Regions from separate parts of the Vibrio alginolyticus NBRC 15630 genome, predicted to be linked through region 1. Evidence: predicted binding sites of a transcription regulator. Region 1 holds the regulator's gene; each other region holds the start of a gene.
What was found. The regulator PurR, encoded in region 1, represses purine synthesis genes. The targets are predictions, from matches to a motif close to TNANGNAAACGTTTNCNTNA.
Positions count from the first base shown of each region.

Region 2: the regulator PurR is predicted to act here: its motif matches at 2,387-2,406, upstream of pckA (phosphoenolpyruvate carboxykinase (ATP)).
Region 3: the regulator PurR is predicted to act here: its motif matches at 2,741-2,760, upstream of N646_RS20870 (formate--tetrahydrofolate ligase).

Region 1 covers NC_022349.1:107,402-111,678, reverse strand. Annotated here, with positions in the region: gene torR (two-component system response regulator TorR) at 1-137, opposite strand, end outside; gene torD (molecular chaperone TorD) at 404-1,051, shown strand; gene purR (HTH-type transcriptional repressor PurR) at 1,520-2,524, shown strand; cyclic di-GMP riboswitch class I at 2,812-2,901, shown strand; gene N646_RS00455 (TfoX/Sxy family DNA transformation protein) at 3,018-3,608, shown strand; gene N646_RS00450 (TVP38/TMEM64 family protein) at 3,723-4,277, shown strand, end outside.
Region 2 covers NC_022349.1:2,509,635-2,513,911, reverse strand. Annotated here, with positions in the region: gene gspC (type II secretion system protein GspC) at 1-695, opposite strand, end outside; gene hslR (ribosome-associated heat shock protein Hsp15) at 949-1,335, shown strand; gene hslO (Hsp33 family molecular chaperone HslO) at 1,367-2,242, shown strand; gene pckA (phosphoenolpyruvate carboxykinase (ATP)) at 2,579-4,207, shown strand.
Region 3 covers NC_022359.1:1,263,892-1,268,168, forward strand. Annotated here, with positions in the region: gene glgC (glucose-1-phosphate adenylyltransferase) at 1-388, opposite strand, end outside; gene N646_RS20870 (formate--tetrahydrofolate ligase) at 926-2,674, opposite strand; gene N646_RS20875 (inosine/guanosine kinase) at 2,911-4,215, opposite strand.

The DNA.
Region 1 (4,277 bases):
TCGCCCGCTTGCAAAACTTCACGCATTTCTGCGCCACTCTCTGCTTCGCTGACTTGGTAGCCCTCATTTTGGAAATATCCCGCAAGCTTACTACGAGTTACAACATCATCTTCTACGACTAATACGTGATAGCTCATTTACACCACTTTTCTGTCTTCTTATTATCCAAGACGTATTCTATTCATAACTAGTAACATTTCTAGTCATAGATACATTAAAACGCAAGATTTAGCGTTTTTATTGATTCAAAACAAGCTTGCCCATTGCTATTAATAAACGGTCATTTTTGACCATAAAACATAACAATTATAGTTACTGCTATTCATTTTAATTGATTACACTTAGGGGATATCCCTAATTGACTTTGTGATGCATGACTTGAAGCATCATTCAGGAGCCCAAAATGCAAGAAGTGAAAGCTTTTAATGAAAAACGCGCTGAAATTTACTGGTGGTTTTCGAGCTTGTTCGCAAAAGAACTAACAGAGAAAGAATTGGAAGCCTATCACAGTGTTGAAATTCGCAGTTTTCTCGCAGGTTTAGGTGAAAATGAGTCGCTGAAACCAGCTGTTGATAGCCTAGTTGATGCATTGAATCGGTTACAAGATCGTGAAGATGCACAACTAGAGCTTGCAGCTGACTTTTGTGAACTGTTTTTGAAGACAGAAAAATACGGCGCTCTTCCTTACGCATCCATGTACATTGGTGAATCAGGTTTACTGAATGACAAGCCAGCTGAGGAAATGGAAAAGTTGATGGCTGAATTTGGCGTTCAAGTAGACGAAAACCTAAAGGAACCTGCGGATCACTTAGCCGTTGAGCTCGACTTTCTCGGGAACATGATTATCCGCTCAAACGAGCTTGAACAAGAAAAACACATGGAAGAAGCCTTCGTTAAACAAAACGACTTTATCCAGCAACAATTGATGTCTTGGTTACCTCAGTTTTCAGACAAATGTAAACAATTCGACGAATTTGGATTTTACTCGAGTGTCGCGAAACTATTAGTTGCATTTTGTAAACTAGACAGCGCCTACCTTCTTGGTGAATAATTGCCGCCTATTTTTAGGGAGCCTGCCTATCGGGCTTCCTGTATGCCTGAAAGTGACCAATTGTAAGTAACTTGGGTATAATATTCGTTTGCCTTAACTTAGCGCAAAGACGCTTGGTTATTTAGCAGTCAAAATGTGACTTCAAATACACAAATCTCTTGCTGAAAACATTGCTAGTCAGTCCACATAGGGCTAAAATGTGAGCGCAAACGATTAAATATGATTTATATGTAAACCGCTGAAATATAGCGGTTTTTGTGTTTTCTTAACAGGTTGATGGCAATTTCTCATCAGATAGAAAAAAGATAAAATTCATCGACCGATGCTGCTACGCACCCTTTTGTCGCACTTGGATCAACCGCTGCCGAGACACTTAGCGCCAATTTTATATTGCTAGGTGTGAAACCATTAGAGCATCAGGTACATCCAATACGACATATTTCAGTAGCTCGATACAGGACACCATTTATGGCCACGATAAAAGACGTTGCTCGCTTAGCCGGCGTTTCCACTACGACAGTTTCGCACGTTATCAATAAAACGCGTTTCGTTGCAGAAGCAACGCAAGAAAAAGTAATGAAAGCCGTTGACGAGCTGAATTACGCGCCAAGTGCCGTTGCACGCAGCCTAAAATGCAACTCAACTCGTACGATTGGCATGTTAGTAACTCAATCAACTAACCTATTTTTCTCAGAAGTGATTGATGGCGTTGAGAGCTACTGTTACCGCCAAGGCTATACTCTGATTTTATGTAACACAGGCGGGATTTACGAAAAACAACGCGATTACATTCGTATGCTGGCTGAAAAGCGCGTTGATGGCATCCTAGTGATGTGTTCTGACTTAACCGAAGAACTAAAAGAGATGCTTGACCGTCATGCGGACATTCCTAAAGTGGTCATGGATTGGGGCCCAGAGAGCTCACAAGCAGACAAGATCATGGATAACTCAGAAGAAGGTGGCTACATTGCAACCAAACATCTGATTGACAATGGTCATACGGATATCGCTTGTCTAAGCGGTCATTTTGAAAAGCTTGCTTGCCAAGAGCGCATTGCAGGTTTCCGTCGCGCAATGAGTGAAGCGAACCTAGCTGTAAATGAAGACTGGATCCTTGAAGGTAACTTTGAATGTGATACGGCCGTATTAGTTGCAGATAAAATTACCGCAATGGACAAGCGCCCGACGGCGGTATTCTGTTTTAACGACACAATGGCTCTAGGCCTAATGAGCCGCTTGCAACAAAACGGGATCAAAATTCCTGAAGATATTTCAGTGATCGGCTACGACAACATCGAGCTTGCGGAATACTTCTCTCCACCGCTAACGACTATCCACCAACCTAAACGTCGTGTTGGTAAAAATGCATTCGAAATTCTACTTGAGCGTATCAAAGATAAAGAACACGAAAAACGAATTTTCGAAATGCAACCTGAGCTTGTAATTCGAAATACTGTGAAAAAAATGAACTAAATTTCACTGTATTTAACCGTGTTAAATAAGCGCTCTACAGGGGCGCTTATTTTTTTGGGAAAATTAAGCATTCTCTAATACTTCACACAGCTCTAATAACAATTGACTAACGTTAACTCCCTGTTTTATATAAATGTAATATATATTAAGAACTCCTTTTCAAAGGCCAATTTGCACCTTTCCATATGCAAAATAGAGCATTCAATCTATCATTTTTATTGAACCGAAATCACACTTTTAACGCTAAACCGTGATGTTAATTCAATATAAGAAGTATGCTCATTGTGTCACGCACAGGGCAAACCATTCGAAAGAGTGGGACGCAAAGCCTCCGGCCTGAACCATATTACGATATGGAAGGTAGCGGGGTTACCGATGGCAAGTGTGTAAGCAATGACTTTACTCTGTAATGACATTGTTTTTACGCATGTTTGCTACTCTCTCGGACCTGACTTTTGGTGGCGTAATATTAATTACACCGAGATAACAAAACATGGATAAACCGATACTCAAAGACTCTATGAAGCTATTTGAGGCACTTGGTAATATCAAGTCGCGCTCAATGTTTGGTGGCTTCGGACTATTCGCTGATGAAACAATGTTTGCACTAGTGGTAAAGAATCAGCTTCATATCAGAGCAGACCAAAAAACTTCATCTGACTTCGAGAAACAAGGGCTAAAGCCTTACGTTTATAAAAAACGTGGCTTTCCAGTCGTTACAAAGTACTACGCTATTTCCAGCGATTTATGGGAATCAAGCGAACGCTTAATCGAAGTAGCGAATCAATCATTGAAAAAGGCAAAGCTTGAGAAAGAACAGCAAGCAAGTACAAAGCCTAACCGTTTGAAAGATTTGCCTAACTTACGACTGGCTACCGAGCGCATGCTAAAAAAAGCCGGCATCGAATCCGTAGAGAAGCTTGAAGAGGAAGGTGCGCTTAACGCCTATAAAGCGATAAGAGATACGCACTCTGCAACCGTCAACATTGAGTTGCTATGGGCACTAGAAGGTGCTATCAACGGCACTCATTGGAGTGTGGTACCTCAAGCTCGCCGAGATGAGTTGATGAACGGCCTCCAATAAAAGTCGGCCTAAAAACTATCTTGTAAAACCGCAGTCTAATCTGCGGTTTTTTTGTGAAATTTTTTCGGTTTTCCTACTGTCTTATTACATATATCCCAAATTGGAATCAAAATTATGAATAAGAAACTGATATTAGGTCTCATCCTACTAGCGGCTATCGTCTTTTTAGGTATTAACTTTGGCCAGTATTTAACCTTAGAGAATGCAAAAGCCCAACAAGAAGCACTAACTACATACATCGATCAGAATTTTGTATTCTCGGCTGCGATTTACTTTTTTACCTACATTGCAATTACCGCTTTTTCTATCCCAGGAGCGGCAGTAGTCACCTTACTTGGTGCAGCCTTATTTGGTTTTTGGACAAGCTTGCTACTGGTTTCTTTCGCTAGCACTATGGGGGCAACACTGGCCTTCTTGAGCAGCCGATACTTATTGCGTGACTGGGTACAAAACAAATTCGGAAATAAACTCAACGCAATTAATCAAGGTGTCGAAAAAGACGGAGCTTTTTATCTATTTTCCTTGCGTCTAATCCCTGTATTCCCTTTCTTTCTAATCAACTTACTGATGGGCTTAACACCGATGTCTGTAGGTCGATTTTATCTCACTAGCCAAATAGGTATGCTGCCAGGCACAGCCGTATATCTGAATGCAGGTACTCAATTAGCA
Region 2 (4,277 bases), 930 kb from region 1:
GGTGAAATGGTGATGTATTTAAAAACGCTTTGTGGATCTTTCGCAATTTCTTCGCGGATTTGCTCTAATTTCTCTCCAACGTCAGACGTCGCTGCTTCTGCTCGCTGAGCTTGCGCCCTAGCTACCTGCGGCGATTCAGATAGCTTCTTATATTCTATACCTTGCATCATTAAGGTCTCGTCTCGACCTTGGTTATCAATGATGACGCGATCCACCAATACCGCTTTTAGCGTCGCACGTGTCCCTTCGATTTCTTCACCCAAACCGTACGTAGCTTGCTTACCTCGGTTAGCAATAACAGCAAGGCTGGTATTGGCATCACTGCTGGCAACCGCACCGACTAGGGTGAGGTTAAGGCGCGTCTTAGGGGCGTCTTTAACAATAGGCTGTTCTACAACCACCGCTTTTTGCTCAGTGTATTTACCGAATAGGTTGGCATTCTGAAGGGCATTAAAATCTATCGCGTCGCCTTTATTGCTCGCAGCAACGCTACTCGCCGATGGACGCCATTGCGGCACTTCCGACGATTGAGGTATGGCTAACCACACAATTTTGCCAAGTATCCATCCGGTTATCGCAATAAACAGACAGGTAAGCAACAAGCTAAGTTTGGCTTGAATGGTATAATGATTGGACTTGATCTGAGCCAGTAGCGGTCTGCTTGATAATCCTGCACTTAGCTCTAAACGTTTCACTGAATGGATTCCTTTATTCTAACGTCCGTCATTTAAGCTATAACGATAGCTATCGACTTTAAATTGCTAAATTTGCAATAAAATTATTACTCAACAAAGAGCAGTGAACTATATCACAAGTTGTCTTTCATACCTTTTTCTTATGCAGTTTTTGCCAACTCCCTTGAAAAAAATACGCCTTGACTCCATCTGTAGGTGAATAATCCATCACTCATTGCCGTATTCGGGCAGTGATTAGATAGCGTAGTGTTCTATGAGTTCCCTAAATGAAGCCGTTAGGCTAGATAAATGGCTATGGGCCGCAAGATTTTACAAAACCCGCTCCATCGCGCGTAACATGGTCGATGGCGGTAAAGTCCACTATAATGGCCAACGAAGCAAGCCGAGTAAAATCGTTGAAGTGGGCGCTGAAGTCAGACTTCGTCAAGGCAACGAAGAAAAAATCGTGATAATCGAACAAATCTCAGATCAACGCCGAGGCGCTCCCATCGCACAAACCTTATATCGCGAAACCAATGAGAGTATCGCGAAACGTGAGGAACACGCGACTCAACGTAAGCTTAATGCCCACAACCCAAGTCCGGAACGCCGCCCAGATAAAAAGCAGCGCCGAGACATCATTAAGTTCAAACACCAATAAAAGCCGGAATTACCAACGAGGAAAGCACTCCATGGCAAATAATGTTTTAAACCGCTACCTATTCGAAGATCTTTCAGTACGTGGCGAGTTGGTACAATTGGATGAAGCGTACCAACGTGTTATCTCCAGCAAGGAATATCCGGCAGCAATAGAGAAACTGCTGGGTGAGCTACTCGTTTCAACTACTCTTTTAACTGCCACTCTTAAGTTCGAAGGTTCGATCACCATCCAGCTACAAGGCGACGGTCCTGTGTCTCTTGCCGTTATCAACGGTGACCATAACCAACGTGTTCGTGGCGTAGCTCGCTGGGAAGGCGATGTTGCCGATGACGCAAACATTCACGATCTAATGGGTAAGGGCTACCTTGTGATCACCATCGAACCGAAAAACGGCGAGCGTTACCAAGGCGTCGTTGGACTAGAAGGTGACACTTTAGCAGAAGTGCTAGAAGGCTACTTTGCAAACTCAGAGCAGTTAAAAACGCGCCTATGGATCCGCACTGGTGAGCATGAAGGCAAAGCACACGCAGCAGGTATGTTGATTCAAGTGATCCCTGACGGCACTGGCTCTCCAGATGATTTCGAACATCTAGAGCAGCTCACTGACACAGTAAAAGATGAAGAATTGTTTGGTTTAGAAGCGAACGAGTTATTGTATCGACTATATAACCAAGACAAAGTACGTCTGTACGAGCCGCAACCTGTCGAGTTCCATTGTGGCTGTTCTCGTGAGCGTAGCGGTGCCGCAATCATCACCGTTGAGAAAGCTGAAATTTATGACATTTTGGCAGAAGTTGGATCAGTTTCTTTACATTGTGATTACTGTGGCACAACTTATACGTTCGACGAATCTGAAGTCACTGAACTGTATGCACAAGCTTCTACGGACAAGAAAACCCTGCATTAATTTACATAGCTTATCAAGCACGTAATTTACCCTACAAAAGGCCAGCTTAATGCTGGCCTTTTTGTGATCAACCCCTCGTAATAACTAGCCTCAAGCGTAATAAAACAACTGCTTAATTTTAAACAATTAATAATGATTTTGCCCTAGCGCAAAGGATTGCGTGCACGATAGACTATTCCCACCAATATGTGACGGGTTACCTAAAGCCTTATTGAAATCATGGGTAAATTTTGAGCTATCTCCCTGTTTTCTCCCCGCCCCGTTGCTAGCATGGTGAGCAGATTAAAATTAAAACATTCTTACAAAATCCCTACAAAATCCTTATAAGGAGCACCTATGACCGTTATGGAACATACTAAGGCTGCAACACTTGATCTAACCAAGCACGGACTGCATAACGTAAAAGAGGTTATTCGCAACCCAAGCTACGAAATGTTGTTTGAGGAAGAAACGCGTGAAGACCTAACCGGTTATGAGCGCGGCGTGGTTACTGAACTAGGTGCGGTTGCCGTTGACACTGGCATCTTTACTGGTCGCTCACCAAAAGATAAATACATCGTCAAAGACGCTACGACAGAAGAACATATGTGGTGGACGTCTGATCAAGTGAAAAATGATAACAAGCCAATCACTCCTGAAGTGTGGGACGAGCTAAAAGAACTGGTCACAAACCAGCTTTCTAACAAACGCTTGTTTGTTGTTGACGGTTACTGTGGTGCAAACCCAGATACACGTTTGAGCATTCGTGTTATCACAGAAGTCGCATGGCAAGCGCACTTCGTTAAAAACATGTTTATTCGCCCGACAGAAGAAGAGTTAGCGACATTTGAACCAGACTTCGTAGTAATGAATGGCGCAAAATGCACTAATCCAAAATGGGAAGAGCAAGGCCTGAACTCAGAAAACTTCACCGTATTTAACCTAACCGAGCGCATGCAACTTATCGGTGGTACTTGGTACGGCGGTGAAATGAAGAAAGGTATGTTCGCCATGATGAACTACTTCCTTCCACTAAAAGACATCGCATCAATGCACTGTAGCGCTAACATGGGCAAAGATGGCGATGTAGCGGTATTCTTCGGTCTATCTGGTACGGGTAAAACGACCCTGTCGACTGATCCTAAACGTGCGCTAATTGGTGATGATGAGCACGGCTGGGATGATGACGGTGTCTTCAACTTCGAAGGTGGTTGTTACGCAAAAACCATCAAACTTTCGAAAGAAGCGGAGCCGGACATCTACAACGCAATTCGTCGTGATGCACTGCTAGAAAACGTAACAGTACGTGGCGATGGCTCTATCGACTTTGATGATGGTTCGAAAACAGAAAACACACGTGTTTCTTACCCTATCTACCATATCGATAATATCGTTAAGCCAGTATCAAAAGGCGGTCACGCGAATAAAGTGATCTTCCTATCAGCCGATGCATTTGGCGTACTGCCTCCAGTATCTAAATTGACACCTGAGCAAACTAAGTACCACTTCCTGTCTGGCTTTACCGCCAAACTAGCGGGAACAGAGCGCGGTATTACTGAGCCAACACCAACTTTCTCTGCTTGTTTCGGCGCGGCGTTCCTAACGCTTCACCCAACTAAATACGCAGAAGTACTGGTTAAACGCATGGAAGCAGCAGGCGCTGAGGCTTACCTAGTGAACACAGGTTGGAACGGCACTGGCAAACGTATCTCGATTCAAGATACGCGCGGAATTATTGATGCGATTCTTGATGGTTCGATTGAAGATGCACCAACTAAGCACATTCCTATCTTCAATCTTGAAGTACCGACTTCACTACCAGGTGTGGATCCTAGCATTCTAGACCCTCGCGACACGTACGTTGACCCACTTCAGTGGGAAAGCAAAGCGAAAGATTTAGCAGCGCGCTTTATCAATAACTTTGATAAATACACAGACAACGCTGAAGGTAAATCCCTGGTTGCGGCTGGTCCTCAGATTGATTAAATCGAGTAACAGCGACGTCGCGTAAACGCAGTGAAAAGTTGGCATTAACTTATCACCTTTACGTAGGCCA
Region 3 (4,277 bases), on a different replicon from region 1:
TTCGATAGATATGATCGCCGGATAACACAACCACATACTTTGCATCATTTCGCGATAGCAACCACATGTTGTGATAAATCGCATCGGCGGTTCCTTCATACCATGCACCACCTTTGCGCATTTGTGGCGGAACAGCAGTGATGTACTCGCCTAGCTCTGGATTGAATATCGACCAGCCGTCTCGTAAGTGTTTTTGAAGTGAATGAGATTTATATTGGGTTAAAACAAGGATCTTGCGTAAACCCGAATGTAAACAATTGGTTAGTGTGAAATCTATAATTCTATATTTTCCGCCAAAAGGTACGGCTGGCTTGGTTCTGTCATCGGTGAGTGGGCTGAGTCTAGACCCCATCCCTCCTGCTAAAATTACGGCGAGTGCGTCTTCCATAGTATTCCCTTTCCCTTTTCTGACATGCATCAAAACGGTGCTAACCTGAAGGAGGTGGTATGCAACGCAGAGGTTTTGAAAAGCATGTGCTAATGTGCTTATTAGTGAAAAGTCTACTACAAGAATCGAGCCATAGAATATCTCCTTAAAAATCAAGGAGGTTAAAATTTCACTGTAAGACAACTGCACCATATTAGTGAAGTGCTAAATAGCCCGTGCATCAAATTGGCGCAAAATTGTAGAAAGGAGAAGTCAACAAGTATGGATTTACAATGTAAAGTGGCGACAAAACAAGAAGATAAATAGGGTTTTCTAGCTTAATAACTATGGCTAAACAAGGCTTAGGGTTAGCGTTTTAACTCTAAAGGTCTAAAACAGGCGCGTTGATGTAAGGCAGGAGAGCTTTGTATCAACGATTCAAGAGTAGAAGGCCTGAGACAACTCTTTTCACAGTTGTTGAGAGTGAGTGGATAGGTAAGTAGACCACTCACTCAATGAATATGCTCACTTCACTGATAGCGATACGTTATCACTGCACTAAGAGAGACCGACGATATTTCCTTCATCATCAAGATCTAAGTTCATAAATGCGGGTTTATCAGGTAAGCCTGGCATCGTCATCACGGTACCAGATAATGCATAAACGAACCCTGCGCCCGCACACAAGCGCAGCTCACGGATTGGGACGGTAAAACCAGTTGGTGCGCCTTTGACTGCGGAGTCTGTGGTTATCGATAATGGTGTCTTCGCGATGCAAACCGCTAAGTTGTTAAAACCTAGATTTTCAAAATGGTTGAGCTGTTCAGTCGCGATAGGAGTCATTTCTATATTGGTTGCGCCATAGCCCGCTTCACATACTGCCATGAGCTTTTCGAGTAATGATTGCTCTTTGTTGTATAACGGACAAAACTCTACAGGCGTGGTACACGCATCAATAACATGTTGAGCTAGTTCCGTTGCGCCTTGTCCGCCTTGCGAAAAAGCGGTGCTGATGGCTACTTTAACTTCAGGATTAAATTGGTGAATCAGATCTTCAAGAGCTTTAAGCTCTTTCACACAATCTTGTGGAAACTGGTTAATGGCAACGACAGCAGGTAAACCGTATTTATGAACGTTATTTATGTGCCATTTTAAATTTTCAAACCCAGCCTCCAATGCTGCTTGGTCCGGATTAAAGATGGAATCTGGAATAGCCATACCTGGCCGTAAATCGTAGTGTCCGGAATTCGCTTTGAGGCCGCGTAATGTTGCTACGATCACTACACAGTCAGGAGCTTTGTTGGCGGCAGCAGCTTTAATGTTACACGCTTTCTCGAATCCCATATCCGAACCAAAACCGGCTTCAGTTACCGTGTAACCTGACAGTTTTAGCGCAATATCGTCCGCGATAATGGATGAATTTCCATGGGCGATGTTTGCAAATGGACCTGCATGGATCAACGTAGGAACACCTTCTAGAGTTTGCATCAGTGTTGGTGCAATCGCCTCTTTTAGTGTTACTGCCATTGCTCCTGCAACTTGTAGATCTTCCGTGGTGACCGGATTTCCGTTCAAATCGTACGCTACGACAATTTTCCCGATACGTTGGCGTAAATCTTTTAAATCTTTGGCTAGTGCAATGATAGCCATTAACTCGGAAGCGGCTGAAATATCGAACCCTTCGTCACGCTCGAAACCATTGATGGTTTTTCCTGCATCATTGAGGCCAATTTTGACTTTACGTAGTGCACGATCATTATGGTCCATCACTCGTTTCCAAGTAATACTGGCCGTGTCGATTTTAAGTGCTCTTAACCCGGTGCGTGATTCAAAGGCATCATAACCCTCGCGTTGTTCATGGAACAAGCGAGCGTCAAGAGCGGCTGAAGCAAGGTTGTGCGCCGCTGTCACTGCGTGAATGTCACCAGTAAGGTGTAAGTTTAACTCTTCCATTGGAGCTACTTGAGAATAACCGCCGCCCGCAGCGCCACCTTTAATACCGAAGACGGGTCCCATCGAAGGCTGCCTTATACATGCAATCACAGATTGATTAAGCTTTGCTAAACCTTGCGCCAGGCCTATCGTCGTAACGGTTTTTCCTTCGCCAAGAGGAGTCGGCGTGATCGCAGTGACGAGTACAAGTTTACCGTCATCATTTGCTTTGAGTCGTTCCAAACATTTTGGGTGGACTTTGGCTTTGTGCTTCCCGTGAGTGTCATACTCTTCGGGTGATAGTCCTACTTTTTCCGCGATAACATCAATAGAAGAAAGTGGTGTGTTTCGGCAAATTTCGATATCTGACTGCATGGAGAGTCCCCAAAGTGGCACACAGGTAGCGTTGAAAAACTACCTAAGTTATAACGAGTATTATTGTGAGGCAAAGGTCTGCTTGGTGATGGTACTGTTTCGGTTAGGCTTGTAAAGAGTTTACTGCTTCGTATTGTGCGACATACTAACGAAATCTACTCGTTATAGTGCTAGATAAAAACAAAAAGGCCACCAAATGGTGACCTTGATATATTTTTAGCTTTAAAGCTGTCGTTTTAACGATCCCAATAAGTCTCTTCTAAGCTATCTTCTCGTTCAGGAAGCGCTCGCGATAGGCGAGGAGAGTGCTGCGTCAACACTTCATAGCTTACTCGGTTTGCGTATTTACAGATCTGAGAAAGCGAGGAGTAGGTTAAGCATCGTACTTCGTGCTTTTCTGAGTTAGGCACTTCTTTTTGGTGGAAAGAGTTTGCTGCCATGTCATGCAGTAAGGCTGAAAGGGCTGCATCACCTGCACCATTAGTGTTCTTAATCTCTAATGGTCCACCAAGGTAAGGGCCGATGTGAGAGTAGACCTTCATTGGGTTTTGACAGTCTTCTTTACGCATCGCACGACTAAACTCGTACTGGTTAAAGGCTTCGAGGGAGCTTTCAAGGATGTCGTGTGTGGTTTCTCGTTTTACTTTCTCGTCGGTGTAACCAGCCATGTACAGACCATTTGGTCCTGCCGTACACAGTACGAGATCAACCCACTCAAGTGCTTTATCAGCAGCAGCTAGCGGCTCTGTTTCACCTGTTAACGCCGCACCTTCTTCTTCATTCATAGCGACAACAGAAATGTTTTCGCGAATGTATTCTTGCCACCATTGTGCGTTACCTTCGATAACGTACTTCGTCCCTAACGTAAGTACAACAGGGACATCGTGCTTCTTAGCAAAGTCGATCGCTCTTTGTACCGCTTTAGGCATTGGATCTTCTTCTTTACCACGCATTAGGTAAGAAGAAACAACCAGGGCTGATGCTTTCTCAAAGATCTCTTCAGGAATGCTTTCCGGAAGTAGTTGATTCATATGACCTTCGTTGATAGCAAATGTACGCTCACCGTCTTGAGAAATTAGGGTGTAGCAGCGACCAATAGGGCCATCTACCGTTTGTAAATGGTTAAGGTTCATGCGTGAAGACGTACGGCAAAGGTAGCGATAAGCAAAAGAACCGACTTGAATGTTCTTAGACATCACACCGAGCAAAACGGATTTGCTATCGGCTAAAACTGAGTAGTTGTGAAGAGTATTGCCAATCGTGTCACCTGGGTATTGGTGTGTGATCAGGCCTTGCTCAACCAGTTCTTCGTAAAGTGCATCTGCTTTGCTTTCTTCAAGAACGAGCGAATGTCCTTTACTCAGGTTGTATTTCTCTAAAAACGCGTCATCTACACGTGCTTCGATATCTACAATGGTTTGACCGACACCAACAATAGTTGGGCGATATAGCTTAGGTGCCTGTCGGATTTGGTTTACTAATGGATCTCGAGCGTGAGTTGGGAAGTAGTGTTTAGATTTACGCTGACCAGGAAACTTCATGCTTGTTCTTGAGTGAGAAAAAAAAAGAGGCGGGATTGTATCACAAAAAAATGAAAATCGTG